3 regions of the Alkalihalobacillus sp. R86527 genome follow, and region 1 is predicted to be linked to each of the others. Evidence: riboswitches for the same ligand, from Rfam matches in the RefSeq annotation. Region 1 holds a riboswitch; each other region holds the start of a gene.

Region 1 (4,800 bases):
CCTTCGTTAGCTAGTTTTTCAAAGTTAGCTACCGTGTTAGGTGCTTCCTCTGGGAAAAATTTAATTTGAATTACTTCGCCATTTTCAAATGCGATTGAACCTTTTTTCATAAAAAATATCCTCCTGCGTAAACAATTTGCTTAAAAGCTCTTTCATTATAGCATACAGTAACGTATTTACCGTATTATTTACCACATAGAAACTATTTCGAAATAACCATTTTGTTTAAGGGGCGATCATGTTGGATTAAATCTTCATATGATTCCCTTTGAACAACAAGACTTGCTTCACCGTCTTCAACAAATACAACTGCTGGTTTTGGAAGGCGATTATAATTATTAGACATAGAATACCCGTATGCCCCTGTAGAAAAAACAACCATTACATCACCTGCGATTGCACGTTGAAGCTCACAATCCCAAATCAACATATCTCCTGATTCACAGCATTTCCCTGCAATTGAGTAAAGAGTATCTTTAGGTTCATTCATCCGATTGACAATAGACGCTTCATATTTCGCTTTATAAAGTGCTGGGCGAAGGTTATCATTCATCCCTCCATCTACAGCAAGGTAATTTCGTAATTCAGGAACATTTTTATGAGAACCTACGGTATATAACGTCGACCCAGCTTCACCTACTAGAGATCGGCCTGGTTCGATCCAAATTTCCGGCATCGCCATTGTACTATGTTCAAGCTGCTTACTAACGGCACTCGTCATAGCATCGATATATTCAGAAGGAGGGATAGGTTGATCCGAACTATTATAGCGAATTCCAAATCCACCACCTAAATTAAGTACCTGTGGCTCATATCCAAAATCTTCATACCATTTATGAAGATAACTATAAATTTTTTCGATCGCCATTACAAACCCAGTGGTTTCAAAAATTTGTGAACCTATATGACAATGAAGGCCTAGAAGATGAATATTTCCCATTTTCAAAGTGGTCTCGATCGCCTGTTCTACCTGACCACTTTGTAAGTCGAAGCCGAACTTTGAATCTTCCTGACCAGTTAATATATAGTCATGCGTGTGAGCCTCGATACCTGGAGTGATTCGAAGCAATACATTTGTTGAAACACCCTCTTCAAACGCCAACTGCTCGAGTAAAGAGAGTTCGTAAAAGTTATCAACTACAAAACATCCAATTCCCGCTTTTAGAGCCATTCTTATTTCTGATTCACTTTTGTTGTTACCGTGAAAATGGATGCGCTCTACCGGAAATCCTGCTTGTAGTGCAGTATAGAGTTCGCCTCCTGAGACTACATCGAGACTTAACCCTTCTTCTTCAGCAAGCTGGATGATGGCAATACATGAAAATGCTTTACTCGCGTATGCAACCTGATACTTTAATTGTTTTTTCTCAAAAGCCTCTTTAAATGCTCTCGCTTTCTCCCGAATCAGCGCCACATCGTACACGTATAACGCTGTTCCGTATGTTTTCGCTAGTTGAAACGTGTCGACTCCTCCGATTGTATAATGTCCATTCTCTGAAATTGCTGCTGTGCCGAATAAGTGCACGTAATTCTCCCCTCTCGCTTTATTCAGTAAGCGAGCTCCCACTACATAAAAAAAACAAACAGCCAACTTATAGATACATTGGCTGTTTTGCTCCGTATCCCCACGAGTTGGATTAGCTCACCACTGCAGTATCGTTAACAGTGACAGTCTGCAGCTTATTCAACTACAGCCCAGCAGTAAAAGGATGGTCCTTCCCCCACTTCGGCAATTTGACCTTTCAGATACCGTCTTCGCAAATCCATTATATGCTCAGATATCGTACTCATTCGCATTGCGCCTCTATCCCCATTACGTTCAATGAGGTCTATTCTATTAAAAAATAAATTATCACACTTTTTAAGATTCGGCAAGTGGTCCGTCCTCTTGCTTTTTCTTATTTTGAGGCTGAGTAATGCTTGGTCTAAGTTTCGTTAACGGCACAGAAACCCTTATTAAGATCTGCACGAACGCTTTCGCATTAAATGGAACAAACGGCCACAAATATGGAGTATTCAATGGTCGTAAGCTAATTAAAAATAATATCGTTAACGTTACGCCCATCATATAGCCAGGGACTCGGAAGAAGAAAACCAGGAATAGTAAAAGTAGCCGGATCAATTTATTCGCTATAGCAAGTTCATAACTTGGAGTAGCATATGACCCAATCGCCGCTATCGAAACATAGAGGATCACTTCTGGCACAAATAGACCTACATCGATCGCAATTTGTCCAATCAAGACAGCAGCTATTAGTCCCATAGCCGTAGATAGTGGAGTAGGCGTATGGATTGCGGCCATCCTTAAGGTTTCGATACCCAGCTCAGCTAGTATAATTTGCACAAAGATTGGCACATTGGTTTTATCAGTTGGTCCTATGAAATCAATTGTTTTCGGTAGAAGCTGTGGTTCGTAAACAAACAGAAGCCATAGAGGCAATAGTAATAATGCAGCAAGCATTCCACCAAACCGTATCCACCGTAGAAAAGCGCCTGCTATTGGAGCCTCCCTATATTCCTCCGCATGCTGTACATGGTGAAAAAATGTAGTAGGTGTAATGATAACACTTGGAGAAGTATCAACAATAATTAACACGTGTCCTTCTAACAAATGTGCAGCTGCTACGTCTGGCCTTTCTGTATACCTCACCAATGGGAATGGATTACCAGCTTGGTGTACTAAGAATTCCTCTACTGCTTTATCAGCCATCGGTAATCCATCTATATTTATTTCCTTCAACTTCTTCATTACGATTTCAACTAGATTAGGATTTGCTACATCTTCTATATATGTAAGGCAAATATCCGTTTTTGATCGCTCGCCAACTTGTAAAATCACATTACGTAGCTTACCATCTCGAATTCTTCTACGGGTTAGCGCTGTATTTTCAATAATGTTTTCGGTATACCCATCTCTCGAGCCTCGTATTACCTTCTCAGTATCTGGCTCTTGTGGCGTTCTACCCGGATATTTTCGAACATCGATAATATAGGCTTGTTCTTCACCTTCCATAAACACAGCTATTAACCCTGACAGCACTTGATCTACAACTTCGTCAAAGTTCTCTACTGTTGTAACTTGTTGATGTGGCAAGTGATTATGGATGACTTTCTCAAACTGAGCAGTTAGCCTATGATGTTCATCGGTATACATCAACTCACGCATAATTTCTACAATGATGGACGTATCACAAAGTCCTGTACAGTAGTAAAAGTTAACGTCTTTATTTAGGATCTTAATTTTGCGAACACCGACGTCAAAACTTTCACCAATACCGATTGACTTCTCCATAAATTTCTCGTTTTCTTTTAACTTTTTGAAGATTTTTTGTTTATCTTTCGTCTTTGATGGCATCTGCTCCACTCCTTTCTAGAAGAATTTGAACCGCTTTTCTTGTTATAGGTGATCCTTTTGTTGGATCATCATATCCAGACATTTTACCAATATCACCAACCCCTACCACGATCGGGAGGTTCAATTGATCAAGAATGGAAACCGTATCACCATCTATTCTTCCAACTTCCATATCAGGGAGGCCATTTTTGTCTACACCATAATGGGTAAGCTCTCCAAAACGATCAATCGAAACATCTACTTTCGTCCATTCAGAAAAGTGTGTTCTAGAAGCCACTGCGATGGCTCCAAGCACATCAATATTCTTATCAGCTGCTACATATTGCATCGCGAGCTCCCCATAACCCTCACCTTGATATCCACTGTCATCAAACATAACAAACACAGGATCATGGGGTGTTTTTGATATAAGTGAAACAATTTCATATCCAGCAAGCGGGGTAGGGTTACCAGCTGATTGACTGATACACCTTCCGCCTAATTCTGAAGCTACTGCTTCAATAGCCTGTTTTGCATATAGATCGCCATCTGTTACAAATATAACCCGCCGCTTTCTATTCATCATTTCACCCCTTTGGTTTGAAAATTATCGCAATAATAAAACCGAATACAATCGCAGAAGAAATACCAGCTGATGTTAGTTGGAAAATCCCCATTCCTATACCGATCAATCCGTGTTCTTCACCTTTTTGCATCGCTCCATGAAGTAAGGAATGTCCAAAACTTGTGATTGGAACAGTAGCACCTGCGCCAGCAAATTCGATTAGCTTGTCATAAATTCCGAATCCATCTAATATTGCCCCAGTAACAACGAAGGAGGACATGACATGAGCAGGTGTTAACTTAAATATGTCTAACAACAACTGACCTACTACACAAATTGCGCCACCTACCGCAAATGCAATGAAATACTCCATTATCGATCACTTCCTGTTCTTTCAAACACTACAGCATGCGCAATGGCCGGCATACTTTCCTTCTGTTGCACCATTACCGGACTGTGAAGACATCCAGTTGCTACAACAAGAATTTTGTTATATCGTCCTTTTTCTAATAAATTGACTAGATGGCCGTATGTGACCACCGCTGAACATGCGCACCCACTGCCACCTGCAAATACTTCCTCTTGATCAGGACGATAGACCATCAATCCGCAATCGTTGTGGTTATTTGTTATGTCAAACCCCTCTTCTGACAACAAGTCTCGAACAATCGGGGCTCCCACTGCAGATAAATCACCAGTAACAATCAAATCGTATTCATCAGGCGTTACATTTAAATCCTTAAAATGCCTGGCGATTGTATCCGCCGCAGCGGGAGCCATCGCAGATCCCATATCAAAAGGATCTTTCACTCCCCAATCGACTACTTTTCCTACAGTAGCTGATGTAATTCTAATATCAGAAACTTCAGTTCCAATCAGTGCTGCTCCAGCACCTGTAACA
Region 2 (4,800 bases), 400 kb from region 1:
CCAGGTTACGAAAATTAAGACAATTACACCTGAGATCCGCTGCATATAAAACATCCAATTTCGTAGATACCCGTATCTACTTACGTTATTCTTGGATTGAAATGCGATATATACTCCATAAATCGCATGAAATAATAGCGGTAAAAAAATAATAAAGATTTCAAGGATATACCTGTAAGGTAAAGATTCCATGAAATGTGCAGCATCATTAAATGCCTCGGGCCCTCTTGTTGCAAAGTGGTTTACTGTTAGATGTTGCGTAACATAGAGTCCCAGTGGAATTACTCCTAGAAGCGAATGCAATTTTCGGCTGACAAAGTCTCGACTTGCGGCCATGTTTTGTGTGTCCCCCTTTTAAGTTGTTAAGCTACCATCTGCCACTGCATATTCTACTATAAAAGCCTTTGCATGCACAGAAATCATCGCTTTCTGTCGATTTTATTGTGACATAACCATTGTACTCCCCTCATTTAGGAGCGTCAAGAAAACGCGTACATTTTGAGTTTTCTAAATTCATTTGCGTCGATGTGTATATTAAATATGCTAGGATATTATTCCCCACTTTTCATGTATGTATGGAGGAATTCCTTCCAAACCGTTATAATAATATGAGACGAATTGGAGGAGTTTATGTTTAAAAAGCGTACGAATACCATCGATTATAGTCATGAAGTAACCACAACAGCTTTTGGATATGAGCTTTTTAGAGAAGTTCTTCTTCCTGAGCTATTAGGTAATGAGCAAGGTAATATTCTTTACTGGACCGGTAAAGAAATCGCAAGGAAGTTCCCGCTTTCGACAAAAGAGGAAATCGAGCAATTCTTCAAGGAGGCTGGATGGGGTGCTTTAACCATCGCACAAGAGAAAAAGAACGAAATATCCTACTTGCTTCAATCACCTTTAATAGAAGAAAGAAAAAAAACTAGTCGTGATGATTGTTATCAGCTAGAAGCTGGTTTTCTTGCTGAACAATTTCAATACATGCTCCAATGCATAACTGAAGCCTATGAAACGAGCAAGAAGAATGAAGTCCAAATCACAATCAAGTGGGATCCAAAAGATAGCATTGATGTAGGTTAGATAAAGGGAGGCCGTCTTGGCCTCCTATTTTTTTATACCTGCTTAACCGGCGTTCTTTCATCTAACTGGAATTGATCGTGAAGCGTTTCAATCGCATAGATCATTTTATTCTCTGGGACAATCGTAGACACTTTAATTTCAGAGGTACTTACCATCTTAATTTCCACATCGTGATCAGCTAGCACTTCAAACATTTGTGCAGCAACACCAGGATTTGAAATCATACCTGAGCCAACGATCGAAACTTTTGCAAGTTCTGATTCATAGAAAATATTTTCATATGGCAGTTTCACCTCTAGACGACGAAGGACATCTAGAGTTAAATCAAGCGAAGCAGTTTCGATAGAGAACGAAATGCTCGTGGTATTCTTCTCGCTAGTACTTTGTATGATGATATCAACATTTATTCCATTAGATGCTAGTGAAGAAAATAATGAAGGAAGTGTTGTAATCTCATTTGGAAGACCTGATATCGTTATTTTCGTGACATTGCTTTCAAATGCAAGTCCTCTCACTACCAAATTCTGTTCCATTGATGCGACCTCCTCAATAATGGTTCCTGTGTCATTTGTAAAACTCGAACGTACTTCAAGTGGTATATTGAAATTCTTCGCGAATTCCACCGCTCTCGGATGAAGGACTCCCGCACCGAGGTTAGCTAATTCAAGCATTTCATCATATGATATCGTAGCCAATTTACGGGCACCTTTTACGTATCTTGGGTCCGTCGTATAGACTCCATCTACATCAGTATAGATCTCACATTTGTCTGCTTTAAGTGCAGCTCCAATCGCAACAGCAGTCGTATCAGATCCTCCCCTACCCAATGTTGCGATGTCATCTGTTTCAGATAGCCCCTGGAATCCAGCAACGATAACGATTTTTCCTTCTGCAAGATGTTGATTCATTCTTTTCGCATCAATGTCCAAAATTCTAGCGTTTCCATGTACGGATTCTGTCTTTAATCCTGCTTGCCAGCCCGTAAGTGAGATTGCGTCGTACCCATTCTCTTGAAGCGCCATAGCAAGAAGAGCAGTTGTTACTTGTTCCCCTGTTGTTAGCAACATATCTAGTTCTCTTGGGGAAGGCTTTGTTGTGATACTTTTCGATAACCCCACTAGTTCGTCGGTGGTTTTCCCCATAGCGGATACGACTGCTACAACTTCATCTCCTGCATCCACTGCTTCTGCAAGCCTAGATGCTACGTTTTTCACTTTTTCTACATCTCCGACAGATGTTCCGCCAAATTTCATTACTCGAAGTCCCACTCTCTCCATCCTTTCCACTCTATAACTGTATTTCTCATTCACAAATAGCTTCTTGAATAGGTTACGAAAGGTCCTAAATATACAAAAAAACAACAATGAGAAAAACCTCACTGTTGTTTTCATAAAGCATTCAAGAAAACGTCCCTGTGTGAGATAGTCCTCCATTCAATCCCCGGGAAGGCATTGAATGACAGCTCTGCATTTCTTCAATACAGATCCAGCTTAAGGTGAATAAGCACCTTATCGCTTCGGCAAATTCCCCTTTCAACTCACGTCTACGAGTCTTATCACTCTCGCTTGAGTTTACTGATGGTTTTTGCGCCTCTACCATCACTTCAATTTATCGAAGTGTGGAACTATTAAATTTTCACTATTATAACGAACTATATGATATGCCGCAATACAATTTGTGAATTAATTTTCTTTTTGTTTAAATCGCGCCATTAATTCTTCAGCAACATTCTTCGGTAATCCTGCTTCTAGTAAACCCTCCACATCTGCTTCTTTCATTTTTTTTATAGAACCAAAGTGATTTAAAAGCTTCTTCTTACGCTTTTGGCCGATGCCAGGAACCTCGTCTAGGCTTGATTTCAACATCGATTTACCTCGAAGCTGACGATGAAATGAAATCGCAAAACGATGGACTTCATCTTGTATGCGCTGTAGTAGATAAAACTCCTGGCTGTTTCTAGGAAGGTACACGTCCTCAGGAGGATCTCCTATCAAAAGATGCGAAGTACGGTGCTTTTCGTCTTTCGTTAAAGAACAAACAGGGATATCCAGTCCAAGTTCATTTTCTAATACATCTTTTGAAGCTTGGATTTGGGCTATACCACCATCAATAATAATTAAATCCGGTAAAGGGCCATCCTCCTTAAGCAACCTCGTATATCTTCTTCTTACGACTTCTTTCATCGAACCAACATCGTTTGGTCCTTCTACCGTTTTGATCTTGTACTTTCGGTATTCATTCTTCTTAGGTTTACCGTCTAGAAACACTACCATTGCTGAAACTGGATTCGTTCCTTGGATATTCGAGTTATCGAATGCTTCTATGCGAAGAGGGGCGTGAATACCTAACTGCTCTCCAAGGTTTTCAACCGCATCGATCGTCCTCTTCTCATCTCGCTCTATAAGGGAAAACTTCTCATTGAGAGCGATGGTCGCATTTTTGATCGTTAACTCGACTAGCTCTTTTTTCTTTCCTCTTTTTGGTTGATGTACTGAAACGTGAAGAAGTTCTTCAGCTATTTCAGCGTTTATATTATTCGGTAATAGGATTTCTTTTGGCTTTGGATGGTTCTTTTGCAGATAGAACTGACCTAAGTATGTTAAGAAATCTTCCTCCGGTTCATTGTAAAATGGAAATAAGGATACATCCCGTTCGATTAGTTTCCCCTGCCGCACGAAAAAGACCTGCACACACATCCAGCCTTTATCGAAGCTATATCCAAATATATCACGGTCGAGACCATCATTCGTTTGAATCGTTTGCGCTTCCATCACCTTTTCGATATGGAACATAAGATCTCGGTATTCTTTCGCACGTTCAAAATCAAGGTTTTCTGAAGCGGTTACCATCTTACGTTCTAGGTCCTGTTTAACTTCTTGATGGCCACCATTCAAAAACCTTGTTATTCCTTCAATCATTTCCTTGTTTTGCTCTTTCGTAACTTCCTTAACACAAGGAGCAAGACATTGCCCAATATGATAATACAAACATACACGATCTGGCATCTTTCTGCACTTGCGCAAGGGATAAATACGGTCTAATAGCTTCTTTGTTGCGCTCGCAGCATAAGCGTTAGGGTATGGTCCAAAGTACTTACCCTTATCTTTCTTTATCTTCCTAGTAGTAATTAGTCGAGGCTGTTCTTCAGCCGTTATTTTTATATATGGATAACTTTTATCGTCTTTAAGCATCACATTATACTTAGGATCATGTTTCTTTATCAAATTGAGTTCGAGGATAAGTGCTTCTAAATCTGTTGAAGTAACGATATACTCGAAATCGCGAATTTCACCCACAAGCCTCTGTGTTTTACCGTCATGTGCTCCTGAAAAATAAGAACGCACTCGATTCTTTAATACTTTTGCCTTCCCAACATAAATGATTGTTCCCTGGCGATCCTTCATTAAATAACAACCAGGTTGATCTGGAAGGACAGCTAATTTATTTTTCAAATGTTCCTGCATGCTGCCTCTCCTCTCTTTATACTCTTAAAGGGGTATCTATGTTCCCCTTCAATTGTATCACATACTATGGTTTATACTCGTACAATACGATCTTATGATAAACAGGATCATACATACGATTTGAATAAAATGGTTTCACTTTTTGGATCGATCCGTTTATAGGGACCCCTTGTTTTGAGAATCCATTAACGACTTCATCAGTTAGAAAGATCCTACGACCTTCATAATAAGGTAGTTCCGATAAAAAGGTAGCATA
Region 3 (4,800 bases), 760 kb from region 1:
CGATCTTGGGGATCACGCGGATAAAGTTCACCCAATTACTGAAGGGACGTCAGGAAAAGGGAATGTACATCTTTTAAATAAATTAAATTACGATTATGCAACGATTGGAAATAACGAGGGAATTACATTTTCAAAGGAAGAATTAGATGAGTTATACACGGATGCTGAATTTCAAGTAATCGTTTCAAACTTGTTTCATCCAGATGGCTCTAGACCGACATGGGCAACTCCGTATGTGATCGATGAGCGGGACGGATTCAAGATCGGACTAATCGGTATAACGATCCCCTATGAGCAATTCTATAGCCTTCTTGGCTGGTCAATTCAATCACCTTGGGAAATGCTTCAAGAGGTTGTGGATGAGGTTCGTGAGAAAGCTGATGTGGTTGTATTGATGTCTCACATGGGGCTCGGTAATGACGAGCGGATTGCGAAGGATATAGAAGGAATCGATGTGATTATTGGTTCTCATACCCATCACGTTCTTAAGCATGGTATGAATGTGAACGGAACGTTGATCACACAAGCAGGGAAAAACGGAAACTATGTAGGAGAAGTCGTATTGAAGTACGATTCTGAACGTGGCAAGCTGTTAGAAAAAGAAGCATACGCTATTTCTGTTCGTGATCATAAAGAAGATCAGGCTACTAAAGAGCTATTAGATCGATTAGGAAAGAATGCACAGAATTTGTTGGATGAAGTGGTTTGTCGCCTTGAACAACCCCTAGAAGCAGATTGGTTCAAACGATCTGTTCTTCCGGACGAACTTTCAGCAGCTCTTAGAGAATGGTGTAACGCTGATATTGGGATGATTAATTCTGGTATGCTCCTTGAAGGATTAAGAGAAGGAAAAGTTTCGAGAGAAGACCTTCATCGAATTTGTCCACATCCCGTAAATCCTTGTAAAGTTATCCTAAAAGGAAGTGAGCTGCGTGAAATCATTGCGTATGCCATGTCGGACGAACTCGTGAATTTAAGTTTTAAAGGGCTAGGATTCCGAGGAGAGGTGATGGGCATCATGGCATTCGATGGACTCGAAGTGAAAACCGTCGTAATGGAAGATGGGCTCCATCATGTCACGGAAATTCTCCACAATGGCCATCAGCTATCTCCAGAACAAGAGTATTCAGTGGCAACTGCGGATATGTTCACCTTTGGGAAATTTTATCCGCAAATGAAGCACGCTAGGAAAAAGTACTATTTACCTGAAATGTTAAGGGATCTCCTCGCATGGAGACTAGAGAATAGATATTAATCTTTGATTGTCAAACATGCCTCCGCGCTCATATAAATATAAGGACAATTTGTGAGTCAGGAGGTGGTGAATTCATGATTACTATGACACCCATTATGATCGACGGTCATCCATTTACAGCTATCAGTATGAAGCTACCTAAAACCAACTTCCTTGCTGTTTCAAATGAGAATGGCTACATCATGTGTGGAGCACTGGATATTGCGTTGCTTAATGAAAAGTTAAGTGATCGCAAAATCATTGCTGGTAGAGCAGTTGGTGTAAGGTCCATTGAGCAGTTGCTGGATGCGCCACTAGAATCAGTAACCCTAGAAGCAGAGGCTAGAGGTATCAAAGTAGGAACAATTGGCAGAGATGCGATGCTGAAAATGCTATAAGATAAACCACAGCGAATAAGCTGTGGTTTTCTTTCGGGAAAATATGTCCATACTTCTATCCTTCTTCGCATATACATGTTGAGGAGAAGGGAGGACTTGGCTTGTTCCGAACTCGAAGAAGGTTTATTCGAAAAGGTCCACTTCCTTTTCGATATGTATTTGTTATCTCGTTCATTCTTTTTATATTTATGACTGTTCAGGGGCTATGGATTGTTGAAAAAGGTATTAAGCCTACCCTGATTGAAATCGCTAGAACGGAAACGAACCGAATTGCAACACTTGCGATCAACCAGGCGATTAACAAGAAGATCGTTGAAGAAGCTGATAGTACAGAAGAACTTATCAAAAAAGAAACGGTGAACCAGGTAGATATTGTACAGATTAACCAAAGTGCAGTTAATAAAGTGCTTGCTCAATCTACAGATAAAGTTCAAAAGTTCTTAAAGAGCGTCGAAGATAACTCGATTGATTACTGGGCAGAAGAAAATGGAGTCGAACTTCAAGTAGATGAAGATGTTCCATTAAATAAAGGTATTATTCATAATATCCCAATCGGGCAAGCGTTTAATAATACGCTACTTGCGAACTTCGGTCCCAAAGTTCCAGTTCGATTTACTGCGATTGGAGAAGTGAAGTCTGATATTAAACACAATATCAGACAGGTAGGGATCAATAACACATGGGTTGATATTCGCGTTCATATCGAAGTACATGTGAAAATCGTTATTCCATTTGCAACGGATTCAGATGTTGTTACAACGGATATCCCTGTTATCGCAACCTTCATAAAAGGAGACGTTCCGAATTTCTATAACAATGGGTCAGGAACAGGTTTACCGGATCCTGCAATCGATATAGGAGGAATGGAATAATTTGCGATTGCAGAGCCCATTGAATTAAGATATAATAACAAATTGTATTGAACTAAATAATGTTCCTTATCTTATACGATGAGGTAGAGGAGCAGATACTCATTAGTACATGTTGGGAGAATGACATCCATGATCAGCATCGAAAGGGAGGTCTGCCGAAGCAAAAATAATCGTCACATTATTTTTGTTGGGGCGACATTGAATAAATGTCGAACTGTCATTATGAGGCCCACTTATAATGGAGAACTACTGATCGGGATGGACACTTGACATTGTATCGGTGAAACGGGCAATGATAGGACCATATCCTGTCATAGCCCGTTTTTTGTTTATCCAAAAAAGTAGTAAACCATAACTTACAGAGGATGGTGAATATGGAAAATACGATTTATTCAATTATTCCGCCGCTCGTCGCGTTATTGATGGTAGTGGCAACCAGGAAGGTATTACCTTCACTAGGGGTGGGGATCATCCTTGGTGCGTTAATGATTAATGACTGGAGTATCATGGCTTCATTGAAAGAGATTTATGCAATCGTTAAGGGAATCTTTATTGATTCTGAAAGCGGTGGACTGAATAAGTGGAATATGTATATTATTTTCTTCTTATTACTATTAGGAATGATGACTGCATTCATTTCCATATCGGGCGGAAGTCGTGCGTTTGGTGAATGGGCGATGAAACGAGTGAAAACACGTACTGGCGCTCAAATAGTAACAGCAGTCTTTGGAGTTATTATCTTTATCGATGACTACTTTAATTCACTAGCAGTTGGGAATGTGAGTCGTCCAATTACGGACAGGCACCAAGTATCACGAGCAAAACTTTCTTATATCATCGATTCAACTGCTGCACCAATGTGTATTATCTCTCCGATCTCAAGCTGGGGAGCTTATATTATTGCAATTATAGGTGGCATTCTTACTACACACAGCATCGCTGGTGTTGGAGCTTTAGAAGCATTTATCAAAATGATTCCTATGAACTTATACGCAATCTTTGCACTTGGGATGGTATTCTTCGTTAGTTATTTTGATATTAACTTGAAGTCTATGAAGGTTCACGAGGACCGTGCTCAAAAAACTGGTGAAGTACTCGATCCTTCAAAAGGTGCTGTTCCAGGAGAAACAACAGGATTACCAGAAAGTGAAAAAGGAAAAGTAGCAGATCTCGCTTGGCCGATTATCATGCTAATCGCAGGAACGGTTATCTTTATGGTCGTTACAGGTATTCAAGCGGTGAGTGGAACAGATGCTGGAGTAACGCCACTGACGATCTTCGAAAATACTGATGTAGCAGCTTCACTATTATACGGTGGCCTAATTGGTTTAGGCACTTCTCTCATTTTCTTCTTCTTAAAGAATATGGGAGGTTCTGTTTTTGGCAAAGGGATTGTAGAAGGTATCAAATCGATGCTTCCTGCAGTTTATATCCTTTTCTTTGCTTGGACCTTGATCGAAATCATTGGAACGCTTGGTACAGGTAAGTATTTAGCTGGCCTAGTTGATCAGCATATTGCGATTGGTTTTCTTCCAGCAATTTTATTCTTATTAGCAGGGGTAATGGCATTTGCGACCGGTACATCGTGGGGAACATTCGGAATCATGCTTCCTATCGCAGGGGAAATTGCTGCAGCAACAGATCCGACATATATGCTTCCTGTACTTGCAGCTGTACTTGCAGGAGCGGTTTTTGGGGATCATTGTTCACCGATTTCCGATACTACGATCCTATCGTCTACAGGGGCAGGAAGCCATCATATTGACCACGTGTTAACGCAGCTACCTTACGCAATGATTGTAGCTGGAATAGCGCTCGTCGGTTATCTTGTTCTAGGGTTTACAGGCAGCTCAGTCATTGGGTTACTTGCCACAGCAGTTGTGTTCGCAGTTGTTGTTTACTACCTTAAATCAAAATATGAAAATCGTACGGTTGATGCCGTTAATGATTAATTAAACAGGGGGGACCATCCTCCTGTTTTTTTAATGCCATGCTACAAAAAAGGTGCGTTTTTATCTAATTTTCAACGTTATTTTACAAAATATTAAAAAGATTACTTTGACATGGCCAATAGTACTAGATATACTATAAACAAAATAATCAGAATTTATTTAAAAGTCTAAACCTTTTTCTGGAAGGGGGAATATGGGGAGAAGGTTATAACGTCTAAGGGGGTAATGCATGTGGAAAAACGAGCACAGTGGGGGACAAGAGCTGGATTTATTCTAGCAGCTGTTGGTTCTGCAATCGGACTAGGTAATATTTGGAGATTTCCAGCTGTTGCATATGACAACGG

What was found. Region 1 has a riboswitch for lysine ahead of lysA (diaminopimelate decarboxylase). Riboswitches for the same ligand answer to the same signal wherever they lie in the genome.
Region 2: it holds a riboswitch for lysine, as region 1 does, so the genes downstream of both, SJY16_RS06310 (aspartate kinase) here and lysA (diaminopimelate decarboxylase) in region 1, are expected to answer to the same signal.
Region 3: it holds a riboswitch for lysine, as region 1 does, so the genes downstream of both, SJY16_RS04515 (Na+/H+ antiporter NhaC family protein) here and lysA (diaminopimelate decarboxylase) in region 1, are expected to answer to the same signal.

What each region holds. Positions count from the first base shown of each region.
Region 1 covers NZ_JAXHBW010000001.1:1,650,254-1,655,053, reverse strand. Annotated here, with positions in the region: gene SJY16_RS08455 (peptidylprolyl isomerase) at 1-110, opposite strand, end outside; gene lysA (diaminopimelate decarboxylase) at 203-1,525, opposite strand; lysine riboswitch at 1,631-1,815, opposite strand; gene SJY16_RS08445 (spore germination protein) at 1,862-3,355, opposite strand; gene spoVAEA (stage V sporulation protein SpoVABEA) at 3,333-3,917, opposite strand; gene spoVAE (stage V sporulation protein AE) at 3,922-4,272, opposite strand; gene spoVAD (stage V sporulation protein AD) at 4,272-4,800, opposite strand, start outside.
Region 2 covers NZ_JAXHBW010000001.1:1,250,996-1,255,795, reverse strand. Annotated here, with positions in the region: gene SJY16_RS06320 (succinate dehydrogenase cytochrome b558 subunit) at 1-336, opposite strand, end outside; gene SJY16_RS06315 (YslB family protein) at 631-1,080, shown strand; gene SJY16_RS06310 (aspartate kinase) at 1,113-2,348, opposite strand; lysine riboswitch at 2,495-2,683, opposite strand; gene uvrC (excinuclease ABC subunit UvrC) at 2,763-4,544, opposite strand; gene SJY16_RS06300 (hypothetical protein) at 4,609-4,800, opposite strand, start outside.
Region 3 covers NZ_JAXHBW010000001.1:888,412-893,211, forward strand. Annotated here, with positions in the region: gene SJY16_RS04500 (bifunctional metallophosphatase/5'-nucleotidase) at 1-1,255, shown strand, start outside; gene SJY16_RS04505 (YunC family protein) at 1,330-1,632, shown strand; gene yunB (sporulation protein YunB) at 1,734-2,504, shown strand; lysine riboswitch at 2,581-2,761, shown strand; gene SJY16_RS04515 (Na+/H+ antiporter NhaC family protein) at 2,879-4,456, shown strand; gene SJY16_RS04520 (sodium-dependent transporter) at 4,688-4,800, shown strand, end outside.